One region of the Candidatus Methylopumilus rimovensis genome, then DNA from elsewhere that is predicted to be linked to it. Evidence: predicted binding sites of a transcription regulator. Region 1 holds the regulator's gene; each other region holds the start of a gene.
The links. Region 1 encodes sigma-54, which starts transcription at its own class of promoters, with help from an activator protein. Its sites were predicted from a motif close to TGGCACNNTTCCTGCT; they were not measured.

Region 1 (8,358 bases):
ATGACGGCCGTATGGATAAAGTTCATTTATATAGCAAGGCATGGGTAAAACAAGGTCAGGATGTCATTTACGGTGATTACATCATGTATGACGCAAATGCTGAATTTGCAAAAGCAATGTCCGGCAATACTAAAAATAAAGCGGGAGAAACTGTCCCTGGCGCTAGAACGCGTGCAATTATTCAACCAAAGAAAAAGCCACAGGAATAACGATCTAATATGAGCGAATTAGTCATTGAAAATCTTAAAAAATCCTTTAAAAAAAGAACTGTTGTTCAAGACGTATCTTTAACTATTAAGAGTGGTGAAATTGTCGGATTACTAGGCCCTAATGGCGCTGGAAAGACTACAAGTTTTTATATGATTGTAGGGCTTATTCCAGCTGATCGAGGACGCATTTCATTAGATGATGTCAATATATCTAAAATGCCAATTCATAGCCGGGCGAAATTGGGTTTATCTTATCTACCCCAAGAGTCTTCAATCTTTAGAAAAATGACTGTGTCTGAAAATATTTTGGCTATTTTAGAACTACAAGAATTAACTCGTGAAAAAATGAATAAGAGACTTGAAGAGCTTCTTCAAGAATTAGGCATTACTCACATTAGAAATAATACTGCAATCAGTCTTTCTGGTGGCGAAAGACGTCGCGTTGAAATTGCTAGATGCCTAGCTTCTAATCCAGCCTTTATTTTACTAGATGAACCTTTTGCAGGAATTGACCCTATTGCGGTAATTGATATTCAGAAAATTATCAAATATCTTGCTGAACAAAAAATTGGCATCCTTATTACAGATCATAACGTTCGCGAAACATTAGGTATTTGTGATCGTGCGTATATTGTGAATCAAGGCAAAATACTTGCATCAGGCCTGCCTAAAGCGCTTGCTAATGATCAAAATGTTAGAGATGTTTATTTAGGTAAAGACTTTTATTTATAAGTACTTAAATAAGTGCTATTTAAGCGATGAAACAAAATCTTCAATTTAAAGCATCCCAGCATTTATCGCTTACCCCGCAACTTCAGCAATCTATAAAACTTTTACAAATGTCTTCGGTTGAACTTAACCAAGAACTTGAAATTTTAATTCAACAAAATCCTTTGATTGAAATATTTGAAGAAGAGGATGAGGAAGAAAACAAAAATACCCCGACAATTTCTCAAGAAGAAACTTCATTTGAAATTTTGAATCATCAAGAACATCAAGAAGCTATTTATGATCATGAAATTAATTGGGGTGACGAGTATACAAAAGATAATTACGCTGAATCACCTGACTATCAAGAACCTGCATCACAAACATTAAAACAATACCTTGAAGATATTTTTCATTTAATTCCGATTAGTGAAAAAGATCAGGCTATTATTTCTCTTTTGATAGATTCAATTAATGAAGATGGTTATCTAGAGGAGTCTCTTGATTATTTTTTAGCAAGCATTCCAAAAGAATATGAGGTAAGTATTGAAGAAATAGAATCTTTACTAAAGCTTCTTCAAAAACAAGCTCCTCCTGGTATTGGCGCAAGAGACCTCATAGAATGCCTGACTCTTCAACTTGAGAGTAAAGAAGAAACTCCGATTCATTTACTCTCTATTAAAGTAATTAAGAACCATCTAAATCTTTTAGCTGCGCGTGACTTTGTGAGACTTAAAAAAATACTAGGGTGTGAAGATGAAGCATTAAGAGATGTTCAAAAAGTAATTAAAAGCCTTAATCCAAAACCTGGAAATATATTTTCCACTATTGAAAGTCATCATTTCATTCAACATGAAGTTAATGTCAAAAAAGTGAAGGCTAAATGGCAAGTTTCATTAAATGAGCAAGCGATTCCCAAACTTCGCTTAAATCATATTTATCGAGACTTAATAAAGAACTCACAAAATGACGTTGCACATCATTTATCTAGTCAGATACAAGAAGCTAAATGGATTGTGAAAAATATACAACAACGCTTTATCACAATCCTTAAAGTCTCCGAGGCAATTATGAGACATCAAAAAGACTTTTTAGATCATGGCGAATCTATGATGAAACCTCTTGTTTTAAGGGAGATTGCTGAAGAAGTGGGCCTTCATGAATCCACAATATCTCGCGTCACATCAAATAAATATATTAATACGCCACGTGGTATTTATGAACTCAAATTTTTCTTCGGCAGCTCGATTGATAGTGCGTCAGGGAATGAGCTTGCATCTACCGCAATAAGGGCTAAAATTAAAGAAGTCATTAAACAAGGAGATCCGAAAAAACCACTTTCAGATAATGAAATTGTCTTATTATTGAAGAGGCAAAATATTAATATCGCTCGTCGAACCGTAGCAAAATATAGAGAAATACTAAATATTGCTCCAACCAATCTTAGAAAAATTTTATAAACCCAACCTTAAGGAAACGTCATGAATATTCATTTGACTGGCCATCACTTAGAAATTACTCCGTCATTAAAGGAATATATTCAAACTAAATTAGCTAAAATTTTTCACCATTTTGATCATGTCATTGATGCAAAAGTAACTCTCACCGTTAATAAATTGGAGCATATTGCGGAAGCTACAATTCACCTCCCTAAGAGTGATATCCACGCTGAGTGCAGAGGTGAAAGTATGTATAGTGCCATTGATTTACTCTCAGACAAGCTAGATCGTCAAGTCATTAAATACAAAGAAGTTCATAAAGACCATCACAGAGTTCAGGGCGGTTTAAAACATCAACCAATCGAATAATGTATCTATCAAAGTTCTTTAATTTAATTGCATTAAAATCCAAAGACCCTGAAGTTACAAACCATACACACGGTGTATTTGTTGAAATAAAAGGTAAAGGTATTTTAATTATTGGGAAGTCAGGTATTGGCAAAAGTGAGGTGGTACTTGATTTGATCAGTAGAGGTCACAAACTTATTGCTGATGATAGTGTGTCTTTTTATAAAAACGATAAAAATAAAATTATAGGAAAAGCTCCGTCACTTTTAAAAAATCTAATGGAAGTTCGTGGCCTAGGAATTCTCGATATTAAAAAATTGTTTGGTCGTAAAAGTGTGGCTTTAGAACAAAAACTTTTTTTAGTTATTGAATTAAAAAAATTCCGAAAAAAACTTGATTGTTCAAGACTAGAAATGACTGTAAATACTTTTAGACTTATTGATATTAATATCCCTAAAATTGAAATCCCTATGACTCAAACAAGACATATAAGCCTCTTGATTGAAACGGCAGTTAAAAATTACATATTACTCAAGAATGGGCCTAGCACAATAAGTCATTTGTCTCAGAAACTTAACCTTCAATTAAGTTTGGATCATTAATTATGGAAGTCATTATTATTTCAGGACTATCGGGCTCAGGTAAAAGTATTGCCTTAAATGCTCTCGAAGACAATGACTTTTACTGTATCGATAACTTACCTGTCACACTTTTGTCAAATATTTCACAACATCTAAATCATGAGCATCAAGACAAGGTTGCAATTAGTGTTGATATTAGAAGTATTGATATTGAAAAATTACCCTTCGTTATAAAAGAAATTGAATCGTTATCAATTAAAACGAAGTTGATTTACCTAGAATCATCCACCGAGTCTATCGTAAGACGATTTGGTGAAACGAGACGCAGACATCCCCTTGCAAACGAAAAGCTATCTCTTTCTGAAACTATAGAAAAAGAAAGGTCTATGCTTGCACCTTTAGCTGAGATTGGTTATAAAATTGATACTAGCAGCATGTCAGTAAATGCATTAAAGAAAGCATTGAACGAATTGATTGAGTTAAAGGAAGATCATCTTGCCTTGCAATTTAGTTCGTTCGGATACAAATTTGGCATCCCACTTGATGCAGATTTTATTTTTGATGTGCGCTGTCTTCCGAACCCACACTATGAGTCTAATTTAAAAAATTTAACTGGCTTAGATAAGTCTGTTGCAGAATTTTTTCAAGGCTATAATGAAGTCAATAAAATGTATCAAGATATCAATCACTTTGTAAATGAGTGGCTAGGCTCTTTTAAAAAAGATCAAAGACATTCACTTCATATAGCTATTGGATGCACTGGGGGCAAGCATCGCTCAGTTTATATTGCAAATAAATTATTCACTAATTTCTATAACCCAAAATCTCAGGTAATTATTCGCCACAGAGATATTAACCATTAAGACACTTATGATTGGCATCCTTCTTATTACACACGGCGAACTTGGAAAATCTCTAATTGAATGTGCTATACATGTTCTAGGCGACAGGCCAAAGCTTCTAGATTCTCTTACGATTGAAAATGATTGTGCACACGAAAATATGTATAAGGAAATTTCAGAAAAAATTAATGTATTAGATCAGGGTGATGGCGTTTTGATTCTTACAGATATTTTTGGAGCAACGCCTTGTAATATTATTACTAAAATAATTAAATCTGGCAAAGTCAATGCGATTGCGGGTGTTAATTTGTCTATGCTCATTCGAAGCATTAGCTACCGACATGAGTCCTTTGATGTTCTAATTGCTAAAGCAATTCAAGGCGCTCAGGATGGCATTATTCATATTCAATCTAATCAAACATGCTAATAACTTCTACTAAAATTATTAACAAACTAGGTTTACATGCCAGAGCTTCCGCAAAGTTAACTCAGGTTGCTAATCAATTTAAATCTGATATATGGATTGAAAAAAATAATAAAAAAGTAAATGCAAAAAGCATTATGGGTGTAATGATGCTAGCGGCTAGTCAAGGTTCAGATATTACAATCACAACCGAAGGCTCTGACGAACAAGATGCATTGAATTCTATTATTGCTCTTATCAATGATTATTTTGGAGAAGGGGAGTAGTCCTATATGACTCCTTTTAGCCTTCACGGCATTGGTGTTTCGAATGGCATTGCAATAGGCAAGGCACATTTGATATCCAATGCACTACTTGAAGTTGTTCAATACGATATTGATTTAAAAAATATTCCTCATGAAATTAAAAGATTTGAGGACGCTGTTAATACCGTAAGAATTGAACTCAATAAAATAAAATCGCAACTTCCTTCAGATGCACCAGGTGAATTAGGATCATTTATTGATACTCACATAATGATACTTAATGATAAATCATTATCTGTGTTGCCAAAATCGATTATTGAAAATGAAAAATGTAATGCGGAGTGGGCGATAAAAAAACAAATGGATAGTGTCGTAAATCAATTCGATCAAATCGAAGATCAATATCTAAGAGAAAGAAAGCAAGACGTTATTCAAGTTGTCGAGAGAGTTATTAAAATACTTTTGGGCCATTCAAACCAAATTGCAGTAAAGAATAAAGAAAAATTAACAATTTTAGTAGCACATGATATTTCACCAGCAGACGCTCTTCATTTCAAAAACCATAAATATGCTGCCTTTATTACGGATGGGGGTGGTGTTACTTCTCATACCGCGATCTTATCAAGGAGTTTAAATATTCCTTCAATCGTAGCATTGCAAAATGCCCGATCTTTAATACGCGACAATGATTTAATTATTGTTGATGGTACAGAAGGTGTTGTAATTGTTAATCCAACCCATGAAATTCAAAAACATTATAAGAAAATTCAGGATTCATGGGATAACGAACAAGAAAAACTACAGCGTATCAAAACAAAAAAATCAATCACTCAAGATGGAGCCACAATTCACCTTTTTGCAAATATTGAAGTTCCAAACGATATTATCTCGGTTAATGCTTCAGGAGCGAGTGGTATTGGTTTATTTAGAACAGAATTCTTATTTATGAATCGGCAAGATATGCCAGATGAGGAAGAGCAATTTCAAGCTTACAAGAAAGTTGCTGAAGCCATGGGTAAAAGACCTGTCACTATTCGCACCTTGGATTCTGGCGCTGACAAACAAACAGCTTTGGACAATAAAAAAATAAGTCCTAACCCAGCATTAGGTTTAAGAGCGATCCGATTATGCTTATCTGAGCCTAAAGTTTTTATGACCCAACTTCGAGCTATTTTAAGAGCGTCTCAATTTGGAAATATTAAAATTCTTTTTCCTATGTTAAGCAGTATAAGTGAACTTCGGCAAACTAAACTTATTCTAGAAAGAGCAAAGGCGAGCTTAAGGAAAGAGAAAATAAAATTTAATGAAAATATTCTTATTGGCGGCATGATTGAAATACCAGCTGCCGCAATCAGTGCAGATATTTTCGCTCAAGAGTTAGACTTTTTATCAATCGGCACTAATGATTTAATTCAATATGCGCTAGCAATCGATCGCACAGATGACGCAGTATCTCATCTATACAATCCACTTCATCCTGCTGTCTTGAAATTAATAGCTCTTACAATAAAGTCAGCACATAAATACAAGAAATCTATCGCTATTTGTGGTGAAATGGCAGGCGAGCCCAAACTTACCAAATTATTGATTGCTATGGGCGTTGAACAACTCTCTATGCATCCTTCACATATCCTAAGTGTCAAACAACAGGTTTTAACTAGCTCAATCAAAAATATGAAGGCTTCGGTTCTTAAGTTACTTAACCTAAATGAAGTTGATAAAATTGAAACTTTACTTAAAAAGATTAATCAATCTAGTTAAATCATAACTTTTAAACCATCATGAATAACCCTGTCTTAAATCGCGAAGGCCTTCCACTATTTGATCAAATTAAACCCGATCATATTTCTCCAGCCATTGAAAGTATTCTCAAAGAAGCTAATACCTTAATTGATTCTCTTAAGGAAATGAGCGTAACTGCTTCATGGATAAACTTTGTAGAACCGATCGAAATTATAAGTGAGAAAATTTCTAGGGCTTGGGGTCAAATTGAGCACCTCAATGCAGTTGTAAACTCGGAAAATTTAAGAAAATCTTACAACGATAATCTTATAAAATTAACTGAGTTTTATACAAATCTTTCTCAAGATGAATCCCTTTATAAGAAATATCAATCCCTTAAAAATAGCGAGTTATTTAATTCACTCACACCATCTCAAAAGCGGATCATTGAAAATGTCTTACGCGAATTTAAATTAGGCGGTGCGGAACTTAATGAAAAAGATAAGAAAAAATTTAAAGTTATTCAAGAAAAGCTTGCTAAGCTTTCAACTCAATTCGAGGAAAATATTCTAGATGCCACCAATGAATTTTCCATTTTTGTGGATCATCTTGATGAACTAAGAGGCATTCCTGAAGAAAATATTAAAAAAGCTTTTGCTGAAGCCAAGGAAGATAAAAAAGAAGGCTATAAGTTTACCCTTCACTTCCCATCTTATCTTCCAGTTATGCAATATGCTGACAGCAGAGGTTTACGTGAAAAGCTATATCATGCTTATGCTACCCGCGCGTCTGAACTCGCATCGCCTAAGTTTGATAATACAAGACTTATAGAAGAGATACTCGAGCTTCGTTATGAATCTTCAAAACTACTTGGCTTTGAAAATTTCACTGAGATGTCGCTTGTTACAAAAATGGCAAAATCGAGTGAGGAAGTTATAGGTTTTCTCATGGATTTAGCAAACAAAGCAAAACCTTTTGCTCTAAAAGATATGGACGAACTTAAGTCTTTTTCCAAAACCTTAAATATTGAAAAATTAGAAGCTTGGGATGTTGCTTATGTATCTGAAAAACTTCGCCAAGCCAAATATAGCTTTTCGGAAAATGAGGTTAAACAATATTTTCCTGAGCATCGTGTTTTGAAGGGCTTGTTTAAAGTAGTTGAAACAATCTTTAAATTAAAAATTACGAAATCAGATGCTCCTACTTGGCATAATGATGTAAGTTTTTACTCAATAAAAAATGAAAATGATGAATTGGTAGGTCAATTTTATTTGGATTTATATGCACGCAACCACAAACGTGGGGGTGCGTGGATGGATGAAGCTATATCTCGATATAAAAATTCTCTAGAATCATCACACCCAGTTGCTTTTTTGACATGTAATTTTTCTTCCCCATCTGATAATAAAGCGGCTTTATTTTCTCATGATGATGTAATTACTCTTTTTCATGAATTTGGTCATGGACTGCATCATATGTTAACTAAAGTTGATGATTACAGTATTTCTGGCATTAAAGGTGTTGAATGGGATGCCGTTGAATTGCCTAGTCAATTTATGGAAAATTTCTGCTGGGAATGGGATGTAGTAAAACATATGACCGAACATGTTGATAACAAGGATCCTTTACCTAAAGCTTTATTTGACAAAATGATCCAGGCTAAAAATTTTCAATCAGGCATGCAAACCTTAAGACAAATTGAATTTTCCTTATTCGATATAAGATTGCACACGGAATATAGCGATCAAAACAAAATTAACCCTATAACGCTTCTCGAAACTATTCGTGATGAAATTGCCGTTGTAAGACCCCCTTCTTGGAATCGCTTTCCTAATAGTTT
Region 2 (8,358 bases), 260 kb from region 1:
TCGTAACCCACCTAATGGATTTCTAATTTCGTGCGCTAAATTTCGAATCAATTCAGAGTTGGCTTGTTGCTGAATCAACATACGCTCTTCTTTTGCGATTCTTAATTGCTGATCCATCTGTTGGAATTCAAGAATATAACGAATCGAATCGCTTTGAATTGGGGTGATGGTACATGTCACAGAAAATGATTGATGCTTTAATGTGGTAATCAAAAATTCATGTTCACGATAAGGGGTGTCATTATTTAAAGCTTGGCTGATGGCTAGTTTTAAAATATCGGCATATGGAAATACCTCATCAAGCGACATCTTATAAATATGTTTAGCGCTTAAACCAAATAAAATTTCAGCGGATGGATTCATGTACAAAATATGGCCCTCGACATCACATAGCAATACCGCACTCGCTAAGTGTTCAATCCCCTTTAATTCAGGGGTTAGTGATGGGATGGTATTTTTTTTCATGAATAGTCTGTTCTCATTAATATACTAAGCAAAACTTGAGCCAACTTTAAGAGATCGCTTTTTGGCCTATTTCAAGGGCTCTATCAAGGTATTGTAAGGAATATTAAGCAGTAATGCACTAAAATAGTGCATTTTTGGAAAACCTTAAAATAAAGGCATAAAAAAAGACGGCTATTTAAGCCGTCTTTTTTATTAGGCGCACGAATTAGCAGCTGTAATACATACCAAATTCGATTGGATGAGGTGTCATACGCATCTTAGTCACTTCTTCCATCTTAAGATCGATATAACTATTGATCCAGTCATCCGTAAATACACCACCGCGCGTTAAGAATTCGCGATCTTTATCTAAATACTCAAGCGCTTGTTCAAGCGATGAACATACGGTTGGCACTTGTGCGTCTTCTTCAGGCGTTAAATGGTACAAATCTTTTGTCGCTGGCTCACCTGGGTGAATTTTATTTTGAACACCATCTAAGCCTGCCATCATCAATGCACTGAAGGCTAGATAAGGATTTGCTATAGGATCTGGGAAACGCGCTTCGATACGACGCGCTTTGTCCCCCTCCACGAATGGAATACGAATCGATGCTGAACGGTTTTTAGCCGAGTAAGCTAATTTTACTGGGGCTTCAAAGCCTGGTACTAAACGTTTATAAGAGTTAGTCCCTGGGTTCGTAATCGCATTGAGTGCACGCGCATGTTTGATGACACCACCAATGTAGAACAATGCAAACTCACTTAAGCCTGCGTAACCTGAACCTGCAAATAAATTTTTACCGTCTTTCCAAATCGATTGGTGCACATGCATACCTGAACCGTTGTCACCGACCATCGGTTTTGGCATAAATGTCGCTGTCTTGCCGTAATTATGGGCTGTATTTAACACCACATATTTAAGAAGTTGTGTCCAATCGGCACGTTGTGTGAGGGTGCTAAATTTAGTACCAATCTCACATTGACCTGCCGTTGCCACTTCATGGTGATGCACTTCAACAGGCACACCCATGGCTTCGAGTGTAATTGACATCGCTGAACGCACATCCTGAAGAGAATCGACTGGAGGTACTGGGAAGTAACCACCTTTCACACCTGGGCGGTGACCAGTATTGCCACCTTCATGTTGTGTGGAAGAATCCCATGCACCTTCTTCTGAATTGATGGTGACATGACAGCCTCTCATCTCTTGAGACCAAGTAATAGAATCAAAAATAAAGAACTCAGGTTCTGGTCCAAAGTAAGCAGTATCGCCTAAGCCAGTTGATTTTAAATAAGCTTCTGCGCGACGCGCTAAGCTTCGTGGACAACGCTCATAACCTTTACCATCTGTAGGATCTACAACATCACATGTGAGGATAAGGGTTGGCTCTTCCATAAAAGGATCGATGTTTGCTGTGTCTGGATCTGGCATGAGTAACATGTCAGACGCTTGAATACCTTTCCAACCTGCAATCGATGAGCCATCGAATGCATGACCTTGTTTAAATTTACTTTCATCAAAAGCTGAAACAGGCACACTGACGTGCTGTTCTTTGCCTCGTGTATCCGTGAATCTAAAGTCCACGAATTTAACGTTGTTATCTTTAACCTTTTTCATTACATCAGCGATTGCCATTTCATTCTCCTAAAAGCGTCATTTTTGATTCAATCTAAAGCGTGTTAATACATTTCAACATATTAATATTAAGCATAAATTGTGCCAATCGAATAATGTGCTAAGACTTTGTTATTATGTGCGTTTTAAAAGGTTTTCTTAAAAAAATGCACCATAAAAATGCATTATTCATATTTACGCACTTAAATAGTGCGTAAGTGTCGTGGATGGCAGTTTTTTAAAAAACACTTATACTCAAAACCTTAATCCAATCGATGTGATAACCGCACCATGACTGAAGTTAAAAAACATTTTGCTGTAATTGGTAACCCCATTCATCACAGTCTATCCCCTCAAATTCATACTATGTTTGCAAAAGATGCAGGGCTTCTAATGGATTACAAAGCAGTGCTATCACCACTCAATGAGTTTCAACAAACATCACAAACACTCATTTCAGAAAAACTAAGTGGTGCTAATGTCACATTGCCATTTAAAAAGGAGGCTTATCAATTAGCGAATCAACATTCTCAACACGCTAAAATCGCTGAAGCAGTAAACACACTCGAATTTAAAGATAAAGAAATCATTGGACACAATACTGATGGCATCGGATTAGTTCGAGATCTCGAACAAAATCTTCAAATAGATTTAAAACATAAAAAAGTTTTACTCATTGGTGCGGGTGGTGCGGCCGAAGGTGTGTTGTATTCCATATTAGAAAAAAAACCATTAGAACTCACACTCACCAATCGCACGATTGAAAAATCAAACACGATTAAAAATAAAATGAATGCGTACGCGAAACATTTAAATGTCGATTTAAACGTCATCGAAATCAAAAAACTTCAACATCAATATTTTGATGTGATCATCAATGCCACTTCTGCAAGTTTAAATGAAGCTGATCTTGGTTTAGACAACAAAATCTTTCATGAGAAATGTTTAGCTTATGACATGATGTATGGCAAAGAAACACTATTTATCAAGCAAGCAAAATCTCAACACGCTCAAACATCAGATGGTCTGGGGATGCTTGTAGAGCAAGCGGCTGAAGCGTTTTATATTTGGCACCACATCAAACCCCAAACAAAACCTATCATTGATTTTTTTAGAAATAAATAATTGCCTCAAAGATTCAAAAATCTATTCTGGCATCATCGTTCATTAAAAGGAAAAATTACATCCGTTTTATTCCTTTTATTTTTTTTCTATCAGCTTTGGGTATTAATACATATTCTTTTGTGGACGTTCGTCAATCCGAGTGAAAGCGCATTTATGGAAACAAGACTAGAACATCTTCAAGAAAAAGATGAGAAAGCAACCCTTAGACATCAATGGGTCAATTACAACCAAATCTCTATTTATATTAAACAAGCTGTGATTGCAGCCGAAGATGCTAAATTTATTGATCACGAAGGTTTTGATTGGGAGGGTATTGAAAAAGCCTATGAAAAAAATAAGCGACGCAAAAAAATTGTCGCAGGGGGATCTACCATTAGCCAGCAACTCGCTAAAAATTTATTTTTATCGAATCAAAGAACACCGTGGCGAAAGATAGAAGAAACCATCATTACCTTGATGCTGGAAACGATTTTAAGTAAAAAAAGAATTTTAGAAATTTATTTGAACGTGATTGAGTGGGGAAATAATGTCTATGGCATTGAAGCGGCATCCCAACGTTATTTTTCAGCGCATGCAAAAGAGCTCAATAGTTTTCAGTCGGCCAAATTAGCTTCTATGATTCCTAACCCTAAATATTATGAACAACACCAAGATACTTCAAGACTCATTGAGCGAAGCGGCATTATCTTGTCTCGCATGAATGCAGCCCAAGTACCATAAGTTTATGGCCTTCACTTATTTCAAGTAAGGTTTTAAATATTTACCTGTATAGCTCTTTTTGTTATTCGCAACTTCTTCAGGGGTGCCTTCTGCAATAATTTCCCCGCCCCCGTCACCACCTTCAGGCCCTAAATCAATAATCCAATCTGCTGTTTTAATGACATCTAAATTATGTTCGATAATCACAATCGTATTACCTGCATCGCGAAGCTTATGAATCACATCAAGCAATAATTGAATATCAGCAAAATGAAGTCCAGTCGTGGGTTCATCCAAGATATAAAGTGTTCGCCCTGTATCTCTCTTTGAAAGTTCTAACGCTAATTTGACGCGCTGTGCTTCGCCCCCTGAAAGGGTCGTCGCATTCTGTCCTAAGGTGATGTAGCCTAAGCCTACCTCGATTAAGGTCCGTAATTTTTTTTCAACCGCAGGAATCGCATTAAAAAATTCATGTGCTTGTTCAACGGTCATCGATAAAACATCATGAATATTTTTTCCCTTGAATTGAATTTCTAAAGTTTCACGGTTGTAGCGTTTTCCTTGACAAATATCACAAGGGACATACACATCAGGTAAGAAGTGCATTTCAACTTTAATCACACCATCGCCTTCACATGCCTCACATCGACCACCCTTGACGTTAAATGAAAAACGGCCAGGGCCATAACCCCGATTACGACTTTCATTGAGTTGCGCAAAAAGTTCTCGTGTGGGCGTAAAAAGTCCTGTGTAAGTCGCAGGATTGGATCTCGGTGTTCGACCAATGGGGCTTTGATCCACATCCACCACCTTATCGAAAAAATCTAAGCCTTTAATCGAGGTATGTTCTGCAGGTTCGGTATGGCTCCCATATAAATGATGTGCGACTGCGCGATAAAGTGTGTCATTGATGAGCGATGATTTACCACTGCCTGAGACACCGGTAATACATGTGAGAAGCCCAATCGGTAATTTTAAATGCACATGCTTTAAATTGTTTCCCGTGGCACCTTTTAACTCCAACCATTTCAAAGCGCGTGGCAAAACTCTTTTATTTTTATATTTTATTTCTCTACGACCACTAATATATTGCCCTGTGAGAGATTGCGCATGTTTTGCAATCATCTTAGGTGTGCCTTCAGCGACGATATAGCCACCATGTTCACCAGCCCCTGGACCAATATCAACTACATGATCTGCAGCAAGAATAGCGTCTTGATCGTGTTCCACGACAATCACAGTATTACCTAAATCACGTAATCTCTTTAAAGTTTCAAGTAAACGATCGTTATCACGTTGGTGTAATCCAATCGAAGGCTCATCAAGCACATACATGACACCAGTTAAACCACTACCAATTTGGGAAGCTAAGCGAATACGCTGTGCTTCACCCCCTGATAAAGTTTCGGCTGAACGAGAAAGGGATAAATAATCTAAACCCACATTGACTAAAAATTTTAGACGGCTGGTAATTTCAAAAATGATTTTTTCAGCAATAGTTTTTTTGGCTCCCTTTAGTTTTAAGGACTCAAAAAAATGTACGGTTTCTTTTAAAGGGGTATTACATATTTCATGAATATTTTTTTTACCCACTTTGACATGTCTTGCTTCAATCCTTAAACGTGAACCTTCACAGGATGGGCAAGGCTGCATATTTAAATATTTTGCAAGCTCATCTCGGACTGTCCCTGAATCCGTTTCATGATAGCGACGTTTTAAATTATTTAAGATGCCTTCAAAGCTATGCATCTTTTTAATGATCTGACCACGTTCATTGATATAAGAAAAATTAATATGCTCCGATCCACTCCCATTCAAGATCACATGTTGAATTTTTTCAGGCAAATCTTCAAAAGCGGTTTCTAAGTCAAATGTGTAATGCTCACTTAAAGATTGCAGAAGTTGGAAATAAAATTGATTACGTTTATCCCAACCTTTGATGGCACCTGAAGCAAGAGACAAATGTGGAAAAGCCACTACGCGCTTAGGATCAAAGAAATTAATATTGCCAATCCCATCACATTCGGGGCAAGCTCCCATTGGATTATTAAATGAAAAGATGCGTGGCTCTAATTCTTCCAATGAATAGTCGCACAAAGGGCATGCAAACTTTGCTGAAAAAAGATGTGATTTATGCGTATCCATCTCCACTGCAATCATTTTGCCATCAGCGAGTTTTAAAGCTGTTTCAGTGGACTCTGTGATGCGCTGCTTAATGTCTGGATTAATTTTAATGCGATCTACCACGACATCCACTTGATGTTTTTTAGTTTTGGTGAGCTTGGGTAGCGCATCAATTTCATAAATCTCACCATCGATACGTAAACGAATAAAACCTTGTGCTTTTAAATCTTCAAATAAATCTTGTTGCTCACCTTTGCGGCTATTCACAATAGGGGCTAACAACATAATTTTTGTGTCACTAGGTAGCGCTAATAAGGTATCCACCATCTCCGATACCGTTTGCGACTCTAAAGTATGTGCGTGCGTGGGGCATTCAGGTTCACCCGCTCTTGCATATAACAACCTTAAGTAGTCATGAATTTCAGTGACGGTACCCACGGTTGATCTCGGATTATGAGAGGTTGATTTTTGTTCAATAGAAATGGCGGGTGATAAACCTTCGATCAAATCGACATCAGGTTTATTCATACGCTCTAGGAATTGACGTGCATAAGCCGATAACGATTCGACATAGCGACGCTGACCTTCTGCGTATAAAGTATCAAAAGCGAGTGATGATTTGCCGGAGCCGGATAAACCTGTGATGACAATCAATTTATTGCGGGGTAAATCGAGTGAAATATTTTTTAAATTATGGGTTCTAGCCCCGCGAATCTTAATCGTATCCATGTCGCTTTAAGCTTTTTAAAGGTAACCTGTTAATATACGAAATTATTCCAAAATAAGAAATATCTAATTCAAGTTTATGAAAATAGAACAAGGCATGACCCCGCTCGAGATTCGATCCAGTTTAAGTTTGGCATCGATCTATGGCTTAAGAATGTTAGGTATGTTTTTAATCCTGCCGATTTTTGCGATCTATGCGGAAGGCTTGCCCGGCAGCCCTTCAGCCTTTCAAGTAGGTTTGGCACTGGGTGCCTATGGTCTTACGCAAGCGCTCTTTCAATTACCTTTTGGCATGCTCTCCGATCGTTATGGCCGCAAAAATATCATTTATATTGGCCTCCTTTTATTTGCCTTAGGTTCTTTTGTGTCAGGTTATTCGAACGACATTCATATCATTATTCTAGGTCGTGCCATTCAAGGGGCAGGTGCTATTTCAGCTGCCATTACAGCACTTGTCGCAGACTTAACCCGGGATGAACATCGCACCAAAGCGATGGCGATGATTGGAGCCACCATTGGCATCACTTTTGCCTTGTCTTTAATGGGCGCTCCTCTGCTCAATAAGCTGATAGGTGTGCCTGGTATTTTTATACTGACAGGCCTTTTATCTTTACTTGCTATTTTAGTGGTGCGCTTTGTGGTACCTACACCTTTAACGCTCACTACCTCCAAAGTATTAAAAGCATCTCAGCCATCCTTTAAATCGATCCTTAAAAATACCCAACTCTCACGTTTAAATTTTGGGATATTTGCCCTTCATGCCGCTCAAATGGCGATGTTTATTGTGGTACCGATAGCACTCGCAACGTCGGGTGGATTGGATGTCAACCAACATTGGAAAGTCTATTTACCTGTGCTTCTGAGCTCTTTTGTTTTTATGGTACCCATCATTATCTTGAGTGAAAAATTCGATAAATCAAAACTCGTATTTATTAGCTCTATTTTTTTAATGCTCATCGCCCAACTCATGTTTGGTGTTTTGATTCATGTTTTTTGGGGTCTCATCGCATCTTTATTTGTCTACTTTGTAGCCTTCAATATTTTAGAGGCAAGTCTACCTAGTTTGATTAGTAAAATTGCCCCGCCAAGCGCTAAAGGGACGGCGATTGGGGTGTATAATACCTGTCAATCATTAGGTGTCTTTTTTGGTGGTTTATTAGGTGGTTTTTTAGCAGATTTGGGTGGCAGTTTTTCAGTGTTTTCGTTTTGTGCCATTTTGATGACATTGTGGGCAACTTTTGCTTTATCGATGAAAGCCCCGCCTGCAATTAAAACATTGATGTTTATGATTAAAAATAAATCATTACTCAAAAACACTAAACAATTAGCTTTGATAGAGCTTAAATTACAAGAAATGAAAGGTGTGCGTGACGTCATGATCTTGCTTGAAGAAGGCCGGGTGATGCTTAAGGTCAACAAACACGAAACGATTCATGAGGCATCGATTATTCAGTTATTAGGAGGAAAACATGGCGTCAGTCAATAAAGTTATTTTAATGGGTAACCTAGGCAAGGATCCTGAGGTACGATTTATGCCTAATGGTGATGCCGTATGTAATTTTAGTATTGCCACCACAGATAACTGGAAAGATAAAAACGGTGAAAAACAAGAGCGTACCGAATGG
Region 3 (8,358 bases), 200 kb from region 1:
GCACTTATCAGATGATCAATGAAGATGGGACATCATTCGATGCAGAAATTCCTATGTTTATTTTATCGATGCCAAGGACGCTTCACTAAATGAAACGTTTTATTCTATTCTTACTTATTTTATTTCTTGTCTCATGTGCAGAGGTGGCACAAAAGGGAGATAAAACATCAAATGCAAAATCAAATTGCGATTGTCCAAAAATTAAAACTGAAAAAGAAGATCTCGCAAAAATTCCGGATTATGGCCTTTTAAGAAAATCAGATTGGAGTGCGATTGAATCCTCATTTGAAAGTGACAATGTACTCCTTACTTGGACAGCATGGCTTAGAAGTTGCTCTGTTTTAAAACAAAAAGATACTTGGAAAAAAGTCTGCGATCTCGCAGATGATATTAAAGAGCCTAGTGATGAAAATATTAAAAATTATTTTAAAAAATATTTTAATCTCTATAGCGCTACTAATATGGATGGCTCAGATACTGGCACGATTACCGGATACTATCAACCCATCTTGAAGGGTAGCAAGGTTAAAACATCACATTACAAAGTCCCACTTTACACAACACCTAAAGATTTGATCACGGTCGATTTAAGTGATGTCTATCCAGAATTAAAATCAAAACGCTTACGCGGTAAATTAGCGGGAAATAAATTAATACCTTATTTATCAAGGGCTGAGATTGATGGACAAGGCTCACCTTTGGCGGGCAATGAAATTGTATGGGTCGAAGATCCAGTCGAAGCTTTCTTCTTAGAGATTCAAGGATCCGGCATTATTCAGTTTGATAATGGGGAGGCCATGCAAATTGGATATGCTGATCAAAATGGTTATCCGTTCAAAGCGATTGGTTCCACTTTGGTTCAAAAGAAAGAGATCACTATGGCTGAAGCCTCAATGGAAGGCATTAAAAACTGGGCTCGAAAAAATATTACTAAGTTACGAGAGTTTTTAAATATGAATGCGAGCTATGTCTTCTTTAGAAAACTGCCTAACGATTTACCAGGTCCGATTGGCGCCTTAGGTGTATCGATTGAAGCTGAGCGAAGTGTCGCGATTGATCCAAAATTTATTCCTTTAGGCGCCCCTGTTTTCTTATCGACGACACAACCTAATGCAAGTGAACCACTCGAACGACTGATGGTAGCTCAAGATACAGGAGGTGCTATTCGAGGTGGTGTGCGTGCTGACTTTTATTGGGGAAGTGGCGATGAGGCAGGACGTAAAGCAGGATCTATGAAGCAACAAGGTAAGATCTGGACTCTTTTGCCCAGGGATTATGAATTCCCAAAAGCCACCCAAGAATTTGTGATGAAACGAAATCGTATTGAGGAAGCTTCTAAATAAAAAAAGGAAGCTAAAAAGCTTCCTTTTTTAAGTAACTTTAAATAACAAACAATTACTTGTTCATTACGTACATAGTTACTTCAAAGCCAAAACGCATTTCTGTAGCTGCTGGAGTTGTCCACATAGTATTTCTCCTTAAAAGGGTTAATCAACTGCATTCAAAGATGCATTGAAAGCACTATATTACGCCCACACGCTTTACACACGGAACAAGTGATGAATTAGACCTCATGATTTTCATGATAGGGCTATGATATTAGTGGCATTAAAATCCAAGACTTTGGGCGTATCAATAAAGATAATGGGATCCATAGATCGCCACACAAGATAGATAGGGGTATCTGTAATTTTAAATTGCGTGAAATCGATTATATCTCCATGGCTGTCATAGATTTTAGCGGCATAGATATCCTCAATATGGTAAAAACTCTCTGGATTTAATGTTTTATCATCTCGTGCCCAAATGGCGTGCATTTGCTCTTTATCATTTTTAAAGTGATGGATTTCAAAGGGCATATCGTTAAATAAAGCGCCCATATAAGTCATGCCTTCCATACGATCAACCAGAAACAAAACGCCTTCAGCATTTCGATAAGGTAGATAAAGTTTAGTCAGGCGCCCACAAGCAATGAGCAAAGAAATTGCGCGAAGAGTATATGACGTAATCTCATGACGTTTTAACTCAATGGCAACATAAATAGTTTTGATGTTAAAGCTTTCAGCGATTCTTTGGATAAGTGCTAATTTTTTAATGAGATTGAATTTAAAAAATTTACCTAACATTGGAATTAAGAAATTCGAATAAATGAGTTCAGGCTCCTTATCCATTTCATTAGTTAAATTAATCGTATGAATGTCAGGGAGCTGATATTTGTCTTTTAAAAGCTTGAATACCATGTCGTTAAAGAAGGGGCTAAATGAGGGAATAGAAGGCCCTGCCACTTTAATTTTTTTAAGTCTTGCCATGTTAAAAGTCATAGCCCAGATGTTTAAAAATGCGTGAAGCGCTTCTTGACTAAAACTTATCATCTCAATTTCAATGGAGGCAATATGTTTTTGATAGCCTAGCAATGTGAGATCTAAAAGTTCTCGCCATTGAAGATAAATATCTTCTTGGTCGACGAGCACTAATTTCAGATTAAATTTAATATCGTGCCCCATTAAATCATCCATAAAGGTAGGACTAAATTCACCGATACGATTTGATGGAATAAGCAGCGTGACATCTTGAATTTTATGCTGGCGACACATCTCAACGACACCTATGGGATCCTCAATTAAATCTTCGATGGTCAGGCTTAATCCAAAAAAATGATTGGGAATTTTATGATTCTTCGGAGGAATGTGTCCGTCATTGAAAAAAAGCTTGTGGCTTAAGATGAGTGATAAAGCATTCTTAAGAAATGCGCGATTGAAAAAAGAAAATTTTTTAAACATGAGCCCTATTATAACTTTAAGCATATTTATTTTATGCATAAAAAAAGGGCGCTTAAAAAGCGCCCTTGAGAAGTCACTACTTTCAGGATATTTTATTTATGATATGCCTGTTCACCGTGTTCAGCGATATCTAAGCCTTCACGCTCAGCATCCGGTTTCACACGTAAACCAATTGTCATGTCGATCAGTTTTAAAGCAACATAAGATACAGTTGCTGATACAACAATCGCTGTACCTACTGCCCAGAGTTGAGACATGATTTGCGTATGCATATCAAACTCACCTACTTTATTTGCCACATAATCGTAAACACCTGTACCACCTAAAGCTGGGCTTACGAATATACCGGTCATAATTGCACCAAAGATACCACCTACACCGTGAACACCAAATACATCAAGTGTATCGTCATACCCAAAAGCTTTTTTAACTTTAGACACGAAGAATAAGCAGATAGGAGATACACCTGCACCAATCACAAGTGCACCTATTGGACCCACGAATCCACACGCTGGAGTAATCGCTACCAGTCCTGCGACCGCGCCTGAAGCTGCTCCTAACATAGATGGTTTTGATTTTAAGATCCATTCAAATGCGATCCAAGAAAGCGTTGCAGCTGCCGTAGCAAGCATTGTGTTAACAAACGCTAATGCTGCTAAGCCTGTAGCTTCAAGATTTGAACCTGCATTAAAACCAAACCAGCCCACCCATAGTAATGAAGCGCCTACCATGGTTAATGTAAGGCTGTGAGGAGGCATCGCTTCCTTGCCATAGCCAATTCTTTTGCCCACCATAATGGCTGCAACAAGGGCTGCGATACCAGCATTAATATGAACCACTGTGCCCCCTGCAAAATCGAGTGCACCTTTTGCCCATAACCAGCCCGCATTACCAATAACTGTTTCTAATGACTTAGCATCAGTGATTGCATCTGGACCGTCCCAATACCACACCATATGTGCCATAGGTAAGTATGCAAATGTAAACCAGATGATTAAGAATAAAAGTACTGCTGAAAATTTCATACGTTCAGCAAATGCACCAATAATCAAAGCAGGTGTAATCGCTGCGAAAGTTAATTGGAAAGCTACAAAGATGAATTCAGGAATCACAACACCTTTGCTAAAAGTAGCACCTACAGAGTCTGGTGTAATGCCACTTAAAAATAATTTACTGAAGCCACCATAAAATGGAGTGCCGCCCGTAAATGCAACGCTATATCCGTAGATTGCCCATAAAACACCCATGAGTGAGAATATAACGAAGGTTTGCATGAGGACAGACAACATATTTTTGGATCTGACCAATCCGCCATAGAAGAGGGCTAAGCCTGGAATCACCATTAAGGTCACCAGAATCGTAGCGACGATCATCCATGCAGTGTCACCTTTATTTGGCGTTGGTGCAGGAGGTTCATCTTTTGCTTCAGCAGGCTTTTCAGCGGGTGTGGCATCTGCAACTAAAGTTACAGCATCACTCGCTTTTACTGAGGTTGCTTCATCAGCAAAACTTACACTTGTCATACCTAAAAAGTTTAGACATAAGAAGCTAATTAATGCGAAAGTTGATAATAATTTTTTCATAATTTGATCCTCTGATTAAAGAGCGTCCTCCCCAGTTTCACCAGTTCTTATACGATAAACTTCCTCGAGTTCCATCACAAAAATTTTGCCATCACCGATTTTGCCAGTGAGCGCTGATTTTTGAATAGCCTCCACTGCACGTTTGAGTAATTTATTTGGAATGGCTGCCTCGATTTTGACCTTAGGTAAAAAATCAATGACATATTCAGCACCTCGGTAAAGTTCCGTATGACCTTTTTGACGACCGAAACCTTTGACCTCCGTCACCGTAATGCCCTGAACGCCAATACCGGATAGCGCTTCACGAACTTCATCGAGCTTAAACGGCTTGATGATTGCTGTTATAAACTTCATGTATACCTCCTAGATAGACATCAACGAAGGCGGGTTTTCACCCGCCATGATTTTTAATGAATTAGAATGTACGGCCCAATGTAAACACCGCAGCATCTTTATTAAGATTTTTAGCTTCTATGCTACCGTTAAAACTGGCGCCACCATACCCGCGGCTACCCCAGTAGTTATCGTTATTGTGACCGATGTAGTATAAACCAGCGTTCCAACCGTCCGCATTAAGCACTTTGAAGGCGTAGCTCAAACCCACTTTGTAATCAGTGTAGTCTGGATTAAGAGCGCCTGAAGTAGAAGCGTTTGGACCGCTTGGAAGATTGTTGCCAATTAAAGTACCGGGAATAGCCTCATCAATATAACGTGCATCCAATTGTCCGTTCACATTTAACCGACCGACGTGGCCAATCAAAGTTAAGCCATTTAATGGGGTTGGGATGGCCGCATTTAATTCTAAGTAGGTTGTACCCCGAGTGCTTTTAGTCCAACCTGTACTTTGTTCAGCGCCGTACCAATCGCCTAAAGTCACTGAGCCTTTAGCACTTAACCATTTATAAGAAATACCGGCATTAGCTTCGTAAGTATCCCAACGACCGCCATTTGGTGTCTGCTGAACTTCCACGCCACCAGCTGCTACATTATCAAGTACACCGTTATATTTCTTCCAGCTACCATTAGGGTAGAAGTAGCCAATAACACCTGCCGTATAGCCCAAACCTTCGACAGCCGCTACCGTACCGTTATAACCGGCATAGAGATCCAATTCCACGTTAGCCTTAGGGTAAGTATTAGGTGACACGTTAGAACCAAAGGCACCTAAATAAAAGCCACTACTATGGGTGAGGTCTATGCCAGCTTGAATGGCTTCTTTGCGCCATGTTTGAGACACACCGCGAGCGCGATAATCTGATACAAAACCCATATTGGTCGTCATTGACCAGCTGGATTCCTCTTTTGTCTCAGTCTTGGTGGTCTCTGCAGCGTAAACTACTGGAGTAACCAGTGTTCCCAATACTGCCAGGGAAATGAGTGATTTAACCATGTTTAATTCTCCTTTTAAGGTAAAACTTCCTGAAAATAATGTGACTCTGTATTAATGAATGTTCACATATTACTTAAAGCAATTAGTGTGCCAACCTATTAATTCATTTAAAATCAATGAGTTAAAAATAGGTATACAAACGTTCAGCGTTTCAAATGGACTTAAGATGTGCGTTTAAATCTGATAAACTCTTGACTTATAGGGGAAATGATCATGTTAAATAATGAAAAATTAAAAGAAATATCTAATAAAATCAGAGAGATAGTGAAAGATTCCCCGCTCCCTGATATTGAAAAGAATATCGATGCACTTTTAAAAGGCATGTTCACTAAAATGGAGCTTGTCACCCGCGAAGAATTTGATGTTCAAACAGAAGTGTTAAAACGCACACGTCAAAAATTAGAAGAACTAGAAAAGAAACTATCCGAGATTGAAGCGCGTAAAAAATAATAACTTGTTAGTTTTTTATTGCACTTTAGACTAAAAAAATTGCCCAATGCATGTTTAAAAACTGAATGCCATAGGATTTCATGACTGCTCAAGAAAAAATATTAAGAAAGCTTTTGGCTGAACGTATTTTGTTGTTGGATGGTGCGATGGGCACGATGATTCAACAACATAAACTCACGGAAGAAGATTATCGCGGAGGCAGCGATGGCCGCTTTGCGAAATTTTCTGGGCCAGAAGGTAAGCGTGAACTTTTTCTCAAAGGCAATAACGAGCTATTAAGCCTCACCCAACCCCACATTATTCAAAGTATTCATGAAGCATATTTAGAAGCAGGTTCTGACATTATTGAAACCAATACTTTTGGTGCGACCGAAATTGCACAAGAAGATTATGCGATGTCAGATTTGGCTTATGAAATGAACGTGGCATCTGCTAAATTAGCGCGCCAAGCGGTAGACAAATTTTCAACGAAAGACAAACCTAGATTTGTAGCAGGCGCTATTGGACCTACACCTAAAACTGCTTCGATATCGCCAGACGTAAATGATCCTGCGGCACGGAATATTACATTTGAAGCATTAAAAAATAGCTATTTCAATCAAGTGAAAGCATTGGTTGAAGGTGGTGTTGATATTCTTCTCGTTGAAACAATTTTTGATACCTTAAATTGTAAGGCAGCTCTTTTTGCGATCGAAACCTACTTCGAAGAAAATAAAATCAGTCTTCCAATTATGTTGTCAGGTACCGTCACTGATGCATCGGGTCGTATTTTATCTGGTCAAACAGTCGCTGCGTTTTGGAATTCAGTGCGCCATGCAAAACCGATGACCATTGGCCTTAATTGCGCATTAGGTGCAGCATTGATGAGGCCTTATGCAGAAGAATTATCCAATATTGCAGATACCTATGTTTGTATTTATCCCAATGCCGGTCTACCGAATCCAATGTCAGATACCGGCTTTGATGAGAAGCCGAAAGATACTTCATCGTTAATTAAAGAATTCGCAACAAGTGGTTTTGTGAATATTGCAGGTGGCTGTTGTGGCACCACGCCTGACCATATAAAAGCGATTGCAAATGAAATAAAAAATATCAAACCTCGAGATATTCCAACCGTTGAGACAATGACAAGACTCTCAGGCCTCGAATCTTTTCTAATTAAAGATGATTCATTGTTTGTGAATGTCGGTGAGAGAACTAATGTCACGGGCTCAAAAGTATTTGCGAATCTAATCATTAACGAAAAATATGATGAAGCTTTATCAGTCGCGCGTCAGCAAGTAGAGAATGGTGCGCAAATTATTGATATCAATATGGATGAAGGTATGCTGGATGCGCAAAAAGCGATGAAGCATTTCCTAAATCTAGTAGCATCAGAACCAGATATTGCTCGTATTCCTATCATGATTGATTCATCGAAATGGGATGTGATTGAAGCAGGTCTTCAATGTGTTCAAGGAAAAGCGATTGTAAATTCTATTTCATTGAAAGAAGGTGAGGCTGAATTTATTCGTCAAGCTAAATTATGTCGACGATATGGTGCGGCTGTGATCGTGATGGCTTTTGATGAAAAAGGACAAGCAGATACTTTTCAAAGAAAAACAGAAATTTGTAAGCGCGCTTACGATTTATTAATTTCAAAAATTAATTTTCCACCTGAAGATATTATTTTTGACCCAAATATTTTTGCGATTGCAACAGGTATTGAAGAACACAATAATTACGCAGTAGATTTTATTAATGCTACAAGATGGATTAAAGAGAATTTACCGCATGCAAAAATTTCAGGTGGCGTATCTAATGTGAGTTTTAGTTTTAGAGGCAATGATGCAGCACGCGAAGCAATTCATACGGTCTTTTTATATCATGCGATCAAAGCTGGATTGTCGATGGGGATTGTCAACGCAGGCATGATGGGTGTTTACGATGATCTTGATCCAGAACTTAAAGAGCGCGTTGAAGATGTTGTGCTTAATCGAAGACCTGATGCTACAGAAAGAATGATTGAAATTGCCGGAACACTAAAAGGAAGTAAAAAAGAAGTTCAAACATTAAATTGGCGAGGCACAGATGCCGAACCAGTGCGAGTGAATAAAAGACTTGAATATGCATTAGTTCATGGCATCACAGATTTTATTGTAGAAGATACTGAAGA

Region 2: a site for sigma-54 is predicted at 2,152-2,167, ahead of glnA (type I glutamate--ammonia ligase). Genes of this name have one in related genera too.
Region 3: a site for sigma-54 is predicted at 5,831-5,846, ahead of FIT61_RS00560 (TorF family putative porin). Genes of this name have one in related genera too.

What each region holds. Positions count from the first base shown of each region.
Region 1 is NZ_CP040986.1:1,188,058-1,196,415, forward strand. It holds gene lptA (lipopolysaccharide transport periplasmic protein LptA) at 1-209, shown strand, start outside; gene lptB (LPS export ABC transporter ATP-binding protein) at 219-941, shown strand; gene rpoN (RNA polymerase factor sigma-54) at 968-2,377, shown strand; gene hpf (ribosome hibernation-promoting factor, HPF/YfiA family) at 2,399-2,725, shown strand; gene FIT61_RS06240 (hypothetical protein) at 2,725-3,306, shown strand; gene rapZ (RNase adapter RapZ) at 3,309-4,148, shown strand; gene FIT61_RS06250 (PTS sugar transporter subunit IIA) at 4,156-4,554, shown strand; gene FIT61_RS06255 (HPr family phosphocarrier protein) at 4,548-4,817, shown strand; gene ptsP (phosphoenolpyruvate--protein phosphotransferase) at 4,824-6,557, shown strand; gene FIT61_RS06265 (M3 family metallopeptidase) at 6,578-8,358, shown strand, end outside.
Region 2 is NZ_CP040986.1:161,589-169,946, reverse strand. It holds gene glnL (nitrogen regulation protein NR(II)) at 1-465, opposite strand, end outside; gene glnA (type I glutamate--ammonia ligase) at 671-2,080, opposite strand; gene aroE (shikimate dehydrogenase) at 2,351-3,184, shown strand; gene mtgA (monofunctional biosynthetic peptidoglycan transglycosylase) at 3,185-3,904, shown strand; gene uvrA (excinuclease ABC subunit UvrA) at 3,920-6,736, opposite strand; gene FIT61_RS00850 (MFS transporter) at 6,813-8,219, shown strand; gene FIT61_RS00845 (single-stranded DNA-binding protein) at 8,203-8,358, shown strand, end outside.
Region 3 is NZ_CP040986.1:100,570-108,927, forward strand. It holds gene apaG (Co2+/Mg2+ efflux protein ApaG) at 1-89, shown strand, start outside; gene mltA (murein transglycosylase A) at 90-1,343, shown strand; gene pqqA (pyrroloquinoline quinone precursor peptide PqqA) at 1,396-1,467, opposite strand; gene FIT61_RS00545 (hypothetical protein) at 1,581-2,780, opposite strand; gene FIT61_RS00550 (ammonium transporter) at 2,873-4,363, opposite strand; gene FIT61_RS00555 (P-II family nitrogen regulator) at 4,379-4,717, opposite strand; gene FIT61_RS00560 (TorF family putative porin) at 4,779-5,753, opposite strand; gene FIT61_RS00565 (accessory factor UbiK family protein) at 5,967-6,203, shown strand; gene metH (methionine synthase) at 6,284-8,358, shown strand, end outside.